2 regions of the Frigoribacterium sp. CFBP 8766 genome follow, and region 1 is predicted to be linked to the other one. Evidence: predicted binding sites of a transcription regulator. Region 1 holds the regulator's gene; the other holds the start of a gene.

Evidence for each region. Region 1 encodes HrcA, which represses chaperone genes, less so after heat shock. Its sites were predicted from a motif close to TTNGCACTCGNNNNNNNCGAGTGCNAA; they were not measured.
Region 2: groES (co-chaperone GroES) is a predicted target of HrcA. The motif match lies at 2,529-2,555, and genes of this name have one in related genera.

Annotation. Positions count from the first base shown of each region.
Region 1 is NZ_JACYTX010000002.1:606,175-610,367, forward strand. Features, by position in the region: gene IFT90_RS08640 (16S rRNA (uracil(1498)-N(3))-methyltransferase) at 1-492, opposite strand, end outside; gene dnaJ (molecular chaperone DnaJ) at 495-1,610, opposite strand; gene hrcA (heat-inducible transcriptional repressor HrcA) at 1,705-2,727, opposite strand; gene IFT90_RS17530 (DUF4870 domain-containing protein) at 2,983-3,495, shown strand; gene hemW (radical SAM family heme chaperone HemW) at 3,598-4,193, opposite strand, start outside.
Region 2 is NZ_JACYTX010000001.1:413,324-417,516, forward strand. Features, by position in the region: gene IFT90_RS02005 (DUF4190 domain-containing protein) at 1-82, shown strand, start outside; gene IFT90_RS17410 (DUF4190 domain-containing protein) at 720-1,238, shown strand; gene IFT90_RS02015 (SAM-dependent methyltransferase) at 1,311-2,498, opposite strand; gene groES (co-chaperone GroES) at 2,640-2,936, shown strand; gene rarD (EamA family transporter RarD) at 3,098-4,138, shown strand.

The DNA.
Region 1 (4,193 bases):
CGCGGCCCGTGCCGCGACCTGCTTCGTCGTCGACAGCTCGGAGACCACGGGAGCCCACGGCCGGATCGCCTGCTTCGTCGCCTCCCGCGTGATGGAGCGCCACCGGGCCGTGCCCTTCGCCACCTTGGCGCCCTCCCAGCGCGAGACGCTGCGGGCGGCCGACCACGGCACGACCTCGTCGACGCCCAGCTCGGTCGCGGCCTGGACGGCGAGCTCGTCGCGGTCGCCCTTGGCCAGCGCCTGGACGAGCACGAGCCGGGTCCCCGGCCGCTCGACCCGGGCCACCTCGGCGGCGACCAGCGTGAGCCGCGAGTCCGTCGCCTCGACGACCTCGCCCCGCACGGACGTGCCGCGCCCGTCGCCGAGGGCGAGTGCCTCGCCGACACGGACCCGGCTGACCGTGACCGCGTGCCGCGCCTCCTGCCCCTCGACCACGACAGTGCTCCCGACGGACGCGTCCGTCAGGTCGTCGACCAGGTAGAAGTGGGCCACGATCAGAAGTGCAGGAACCGGTCGCGGAGCTTGCCGAACAGGCCCTGCTGGAACTGCGAGAGCTCGGGCGCCGCCGAGCGGCGTCCGGCCGCGAACTTCTCGATGAGCTCTCGCTCCTTGTGGCTGAGCTTTGTCGGCGTCACCACCTGGATGCCGATCTTCAGGTCGCCGCGCCCGGTGCCGCGGAGCTTCGTGATGCCCCGGTCGCGGATCGTGATGACGTCGGCGCTCTGGGTGCCGGCCTTGAGCTCGATCTCGACCTCGCCGTCGAGCGCGTGCAGGGTCGTCTCGGTGCCCAGGATGGCGTCGGCCATCTGGACCTCGAGGGTCGCGAGCAGGTCGTCGCCGTCGCGGCTGTAGATGTCGTGGTGGCGCACCTTGACCTCGAGGTAGAGGTCGCCGTTGGGCCCGCCGGCCTGGCCGACCTCGCCCTGGCTCGGCAGCTGCAGCCGGATGCCCGTGTCGACGCCCGCGGGGATGTCGATCGGGATCGTGCGGCGCGCGCGCACCCGGCCCTGGCCCTGGCAGGTCGGGCACGGGTTCGGGATGACGGTGCCGTAGCCGCGGCAGGTGCCGCAGGGGCTCGACGTCATGACGTTGCCGAGCAGCGACCGGACGGTCCGCTGGATCTGGCCGGAGCCGTGGCAGATGTCGCAGGTCTGGGGCGAGGTGCCGGGCGCGCAGCACGACCCGTTGCAGGTCTCGCAGAGCACGGCCGTGTCGACCTCGATGTCGCGGGTCGTGCCGAAGACGATCTCCTCGAGGTCGACCTCGAGGCGCAGCAGGGCGTCCTGGCCGCGCTCGCGACGCGATCGCGGGCCCTGTCGCTGACCCCCGCCTCCTCCGCCTCCGAAGAACGCGTCGAAGATGTCGCCGAAGCCCGCCGCGCCGCCGCCCCCGCCGCCGAACCCGGCCTGCGGGCCGAGGTCGTAGCGCTCGCGCTGCTGCGGGTCGCTCAGCACGTCGTAGGCGTGCGTGACGTCCTTGAAGCGCTCGGAGGCCTCGGGGCTGGGGTTGACGTCCGGGTGCAGCTCGCGTGCGAGCCTGCGGTACGCCTTCTTGATCTCGTCGGGCGTCGCCGACCGGTCGACTCCGAGCACGTCGTAATGATCTGCCACTTGTTCTCGTCTGCCTCTGGTGTCTGGGGGTGGTCTCGTGGGGGCTGGTCAGGGGGCGCGGCGCGGTCGCGCAGGGCCGGGGAGGTGCGGGTCGTCAGCGCTCGGAGAGCAGCGACGACAGATAACGGGCCACCGCACGCACGGCGGCCATGTTGGTCGAGTAGTCCATGCGCATCGGGCCGAGCACGCCGAGGCGCGCGACCTCGCTGCCCGTCGAGGTGTACCCGCTCGCCAGCACGGACGCCTGGGAGAGGCCGAAGGAGGCGTTCTCTCGTCCGATGCTCGCGGCCACGTCGACCGCGTCGAGCTGCATCTCGCCGAAGAGGCGCAGCAGGGCCACCTGCTGCTCGATCGCCTCGAGGACGGGGTAGAGGTCGCCGCTGAAGTCGTCGCCGGTGCGCACGAGGTTGGCCGCGCCGGCCATCACGAGGCGTTCCTGACGCCCGGCGGCGAGCTGCTCGACCAGGCTGGCGACGACGACGCCGACCACGACGGCCTGCTCGGGGCGGAAGCCCTCGTGCAGGTCGCCGAGCAGCGCGGCGGCCGCGCTCAGCTCGGTGCCGCCCACCGCCGCGTTGAGCGCCCGGCGGAGCTCGGCGAGGAACTCGTCGTCGACGACGACGGGCAGCTCGACGAGCCGCTGCTCGACCTGCCCCGTGTCGGTGATGAGCACGGTCATGACACGCCGCTCGGCGAGGCTGACCAGCTCGACGTGCCGCACGCGCGCCCGCGAGAACGAGGGGTACTGCACGAGCGCCACCTGGTTCGTCAGCTGGGACAGGAGGCGGACCGTGCGGCCGAGGACCTCGTCGAGGTCGGCCGAGTCGCCGAGGAACGTCTCGATCGCCTGCCGCTGCGCGGTGGTCAGCGGACGCAGGTCGGCGAGGTGGTTGACGAAGAGGCGGTAGCCCTTGTCGGTCGGCACCCGACCAGAGGAGGTGTGGGGCGCCGCGATCAGCTCTTCTTCTTCGAGGAGCGCCATGTCGTTGCGGATCGTGGCGGCCGAGACGCCGAAGTGGTGCCGCTCGACGATCGACTTCGAGCCCACGGGCTCGCGGGACGCGACGTAGTCGTGCACGATGACGCGCAGCACCTCGAGACCACGTTCCGAGACCACGACGCACCTCCCTCTCGCACGGCCGGCGGCGGGGCACGTCACGACGACGACCCGAGCTCGCTGGCACTCGTCCTGCCAGACTGCCAATCCTACGTCACGCGGCCCGCGAGGCCTACTCGACCCGCACCTCCTGCCCTATGCTCGCCGTGACGCCCGCCGGACCACCTCGTCCGGCCGGGCGGCCAGCACCGACCACCCGCGACGCGCCCGTTCGCCTCGACCCGGTCGGGCCCACGACGACGAACAGGTGAGCAGATGACCGACACCCCTCCCTCCCAGCCGAACGACCCGCAGGGCTCCGGCTGGGGCCAGCAGCCCGGTCAGGGCCAGCCCGGCCACGGGCAGCAGCCCGGTCAGCCCGGCCCGCAGCAGCCCGGCTACGGCCAGCAGCCCGGCTACGGCCAGCAGCCCGGCTACGGCGCCCCGCAGCCGCCTCAGCCCCTGCGCCCCGAGGACGAGAAGCTCTGGGCCACGCTGATCCACGTCGGCGGCATCCTGCTCAGCTTCGTCGCGCCCCTGGTCGGCTACCTCGTACTCAAGGACCGCGGCCCGTTCGTCCGCGAGCACAGCCGCGTCGCGCTGAACTTCCAGCTGACCGTGCTCATCGCGTACCTCGTCGGAGGCGCCACGTCGTTCCTCGGCATCGGCCTCGTGATAACGCTCGTCGCGGGCATCCTCGTGATCGTCTTCGGCATCATCGCCGCCCTGGCGGCCAACCGGGGCGAGTACTACAAGTACCCGCTGAGCATCGAGTTCATCAAGGCGTAGCCCGCCGGCACGCCCGTCGAGGCGCGTCTCCCGTCTGGGAGGCGCGCCTCGCGTCGTCTCGGCAGGACGTCGCCCCACGAGCGTGCCCCGGGCAGGTCGGACTCAGACCGGGAGCAGCCGGCGGACCACGGCGTCGGCCATGAGTCGCCCCGTGCGCGTGAGGACGACCCGACCGGCCAGCGCCTCGCGCCCCTCGACCCAGCCGTCCGCGATCAGCCCGGCGACGGCCGCACGGCCCTCGGGATCGAGGTCGGAGGTGGGCAGGCCCTCGCGCATCCGGACGGCGAGCAGCACCCGCTCGACCCGACGCGTCTCGGCGTCGAGGGTCTCGCGGCCGGCTCCGGGCGACTCCCCCGCGGCCATGCGCTGGCCGTAGGCGGCCGGGTGCTTCACGTTCCACCAGCGGACCCCGCCGACGTGGCTGTGCGCGCCCGGGCCGACGCCCCACCAGTCGTGGCCCTGCCAGTACGACAGGTTGTGGCGGGAACGGTGCTGCTCGTCCCGCGCCCAGTTGCTCACCTCGTACCAGCCGTAGCCCGCGGCGGCGAGCCGGTCGTCGGCGAGCTCGTACATGTCGGCGGCGGTGTCGTCGTCGGGCTGGGCCACCTCGCCACGGCGGATCTGCCGGGCGAGCTTCGTGCCGTCCTCGACGATGAGCGAGTACGCGGACAGGTGGTCGGGCTCCTGCTCGAGGGCGA
Region 2 (4,193 bases), on a different contig from region 1:
GGGCATCATCCTCGTGATCATCTTCGTCGTCTTCTTCGCGGCCGCCGCCTCGGCGGGCCTCGGCGACTACGAGACCTACTGACACGTCCGCGGGCCTCTGGGTCCGCGACCGGGGTCCTGGGTCCCCTCATCGACTCGGTGGATAGCATGACGGGGTCCGCGCTCACCGGCGCGGGCCCCGTTCCCGCATCCTGAGCGTGCCGACCGCACGACTCGTCCGCAGCAGCCCCGCACGCGAAAGGCTCCCCATGGCCACCGACGACCCGAACACCGAGCAGCCGGCAACCGGCTCGGCTCCCGCGCCTGCCCCGTCGGGCGAGCACGCGCCTGCCTCGTCGGGCGACCACGACCGACCCGCCTCGTCGCCGCCGCTGCCGCCCACCGCCTTCCCCGGCGCCGCCTCGCAGCCGCCCGCGCCCCAGCCCTCGCACCACCCGTTCGTCGCGCCGGGCGCCGCGCCGTCCGCGCCGCAGGCTCCCGCGTCGGCTCCGTACGGTGCGCCGCAGCCTCCGGCGTCGGCTCCGTACGGTGCGCCGCAGCCTCCGGCGTCGGCTCCGTACGGTGCGCCGCAGCCTCCGGCGTCGGCTCCGTATGGTGCGCCGCAGCCTCCGGCGTCGGCTCCGTATGGTGCGCCGCAGCCTCCGGCGTCTGCTCCGTATGGTGCGCCGCAGCCTCCGGCGTCTGCTCCGTACGGTGCGCCGCAGGCTCCGCCTCGGCCCGTGTACGGGCAGCAGGGGCAGCAGCCCTACGGCGGCCCGTCGCAGCCTCAGCAGCAGTACGGCGTGCCCCCGCAGCAGTACGGCGTGCCCCCGCAGCAGTACGGCGCGACTCAGCAGCCCTACGGCGCACCCCCGCAGCAGCAGCCCTACGGAGCGCAGCAGCAGTACGGCGCCCCCCAGCAGCCCTACGGCGCGGCGTACTCGCCCTACGCTTCGGCAGGTGCCACGAAGCCCTCGAGCGTCCTCAGCGTCCTGTCGCTCGTCGCGTCGATCGTCGGGTTCCTCGGGGTCATCGTCACCTTCGGTGCCGGCGTCGTGTTCTCGATCGCGGCGGTCGTGCTCGGCCACATCGCCGGCCGGCGTGAGCGGCAGGCCCGCAAGCTCTGGCTGCCGGGCCTCATCGTCGGCTACGCGGGCATCGCGCTCGCGGTGATCATCTGGATCGGGCTGATCGTCTTCTTCGCGAGCATGCCCGGCGGGTCGTCCGGCACGTTCGACGGGGGCTACGGACAGTCCTGACCCGCGCCTCCCAGGGGCAGTTCGTCCGGGCGACGGTCCGTCGGGACGGCCGGCCGCCGGGACGACCGGACGTCAGACGCGCTCGCAGAGCAGAGCCGTGTGGCGACCGGCCACCCGGGTCAGCACCAGGGTCGCGGCGTGCGTGCCCTGCAGCGACAGCCGCTTGCGGAACGCGGCGGGGTCGACGTCGACGCCGCGCTTCTTGATCTCGAGCCGGCCGATGCCCCGGGTGCGCAGCTCGCGTTTGAGGGTCTTCTCGTCGAGCGGGAACGTCTCGACGACGCGGAACACCTGGGCGAACGGCGTCTCGACCGCCTCGTCGGAGGTGAGCCACGCGATGTCCCGGCTGAGCGACCGGGCACCGAGCCGCCGAGCCAGGTCGCCGATCAGCCGGGCGCGGATGACGGCTCCGTCGGGCTCGTAGAGGTACTCGCCGAGCTCGCCGACCTCGACGTCGTCGGAGTCGGCGGGAGCGGTCAGCTCGGCCGTGCCGTGCGCTCCCACGACGAGCGCGGCCCGGCCCACGCCGGGGCGGGCGAGCGGCCCGAACCAGACGCCGACCTCGACGACCTCGCGGTCGACCGAGATCCACTGGCACTCGGCGTCGAGGGGCAGCAGCTCGCGGTCGACGCCGGGGCCGAGCTTGACCCCGGTGGGCAGTCGCTCGGCCCAGCCGAACGCGACGTCGAGCGAGGGCGACCAGTCGGCCGGGTCGGCCAGGCGCCTCGTCGCGGAGTGGCCGGCCGTGCGGCGGGCCGGGTCGAGGAACACGCCCTCGACGTCGCCGACGTCGACCGTCGCGGCGTCGCCGTGCACGACGCGGGACGAGGCCCACGGCGCGAGGTTGTAGGAGGCGACGGCCGCGGTGACCTCGTCGCGGTCGACCGCCAGCACGTCGAGCTCGAGGGCGGCCAGGGCGAGCGCGTCGCCGCCGATGCCGCAGCCGAGGTCGGCGACGCTGCGGAGCCCGGCGGCCCGGTAGCGGCCGGCGTGACGGGCGGCGACGGGGAGGCGCGTGGCCTGCTCGAGACCGGCCTCGGTGAAGAGCATGCGGCTGGCGAAGTCGCCGAACTTCGCGACGGCCTTGGCCCGGAGCCGGGACTGACTCAGCACGGCCGCGACCAGGGAGGGCGAGTGGCCCTGCCGGCGGAGCGCCGCGACGGCGCCGACGACGTCGTCGGACGCGCTCCACGCAGGGAGCGAGTCGAGCAGTCGGAGCCCCTCGGGCGAGAGCACGTCGAGCAGCTCAGCAGTGTCCATGCCACCAGTCTCGCCCATCGCCGACCGACTCTGGCACTCGGATTGACCGAGTGCCAGTTCGGCTCTACAGTTGTTCTGGCACTCGCACGTGGCAAGTGCCAGCCCACGTTCTACGAAGTTCCGAGAAAGCAGAGGTCAACCGTGTCGGTCTCCATCAAGCCGCTCGAAGATCGCATCGTCATCCAGCAGGTCGAAGCCGAGCAGACCACGGCTTCCGGCCTCGTGATCCCCGACACCGCCAAGGAGAAGCCCCAGGAGGGCGAGGTCGTGGCGGTCGGACCGGGTCGCATCGACGACAACGGCAACCGCGTGCCGCTCGACGTCGCCGTCGGCGACAAGGTCATCTACAGCAAGTACGGCGGCACCGAGGTCAAGTACGCCGGCGAGGACTACCTCGTCCTCTCGGCGCGCGACGTCCTCGCCGTCATCGTCCGCTAGGCAGACGACGCACCTGCTCCACCCGGAGGCCCCCGCCCAGGCGGGGGCCTCCGTCGTCCCCGGGCGGGAACGGCAGCGGAGCGAGCCAGCGTGGCAGGAGTGGCCGTGTCCGACGACGGCGGCCCGCCCTAGAGTCGTCCCGTGAACCGCAGAGCGCTCTCGTGACCCGCACCCGCACCTCCTCGTCGGGCGGCCTCGCCTACGCCGTCAGCGCCTACGGCCTGTGGGGCGTGCTGCCGGTGTTCTTCCTGCTCATGTCGCCCTCGGGGCCGTTCGAGATCGTCTCGTGGCGCATCCTCTTCTCCCTCGCCTTCTGCGTCGTGCTGCTCGCCGTCACCCGCGGGTTCCCGGCTTTCCTCGCGCTGCTGCGTCAGGGGCGGGTCGTCGGCACCATGGCGCTGGCCGGCGTGCTCATCGTCGTCAACTGGACGACCTTCATCGTCGCGACCCTGGCCGGGCACGTGGTCGAGGCTGCCCTCGGCTACTTCATCAACCCGATCGTCACGGTGCTGCTCGCGGTGCTGGTGCTGCGCGAGCGCCTCCGGCCGGTGCAGTGGGTCGCGATCGGCCTGAGCGCCGTGGCCGTCGTCGTCATCACGGTGGGCACGGGCGGGGTGCCGTGGCCCTCGCTGATCATGGCCTTCTCGTTCGGGGCCTACGGGCTCGTCAAGAAGCAGATGGGCGGCAAGGTCGACGCCGTCAGCGGGCTGACCCTCGAGACGATGGCGGTCGCGCCGTTCGCGGCGGTCGCGCTCGTCGTGCTGGCCGTCACGGGCATCGGCGGGGGTGTCGTGTTCGGCACCGTCAGCCTCGTGCACACGCTGACGGTGATCAGCTCGGGGATCGTGACGGCGGTGCCGCTCCTGCTCTTCGCCGCCGCCGCACGTCGGCTGCCGCTGGCGACCATCGGGCTGACGCAGTACCTCGCGCCCGTGCTGCAGTTCGTCGTCGGGGTCGTGCTGCTGCACGAGGAGATGCCGACGAGCCGGTGGATCGGCTTCGCCATCGTCTGGGTCGCGCTGATCGTGCTCACCACCGACATGGTCGTGACGAGCCGGAGGAGCCGTGCGCGAGGCCGCGAGGCCGACCGTGCGGCGGCCCTGGCCCCTGACCCCGCCGGCGGACGTGACGCCGGCCCTGCGGGCGACCGCGCGGCAGGTGCTGAGTCGATGTCACGAATTGCTAACGAAACGGCAGGGTGACCGGGAGAACACACGCAGGAAACATTCCGCCCCTAGTTTCTTCTCAATCGCGGGG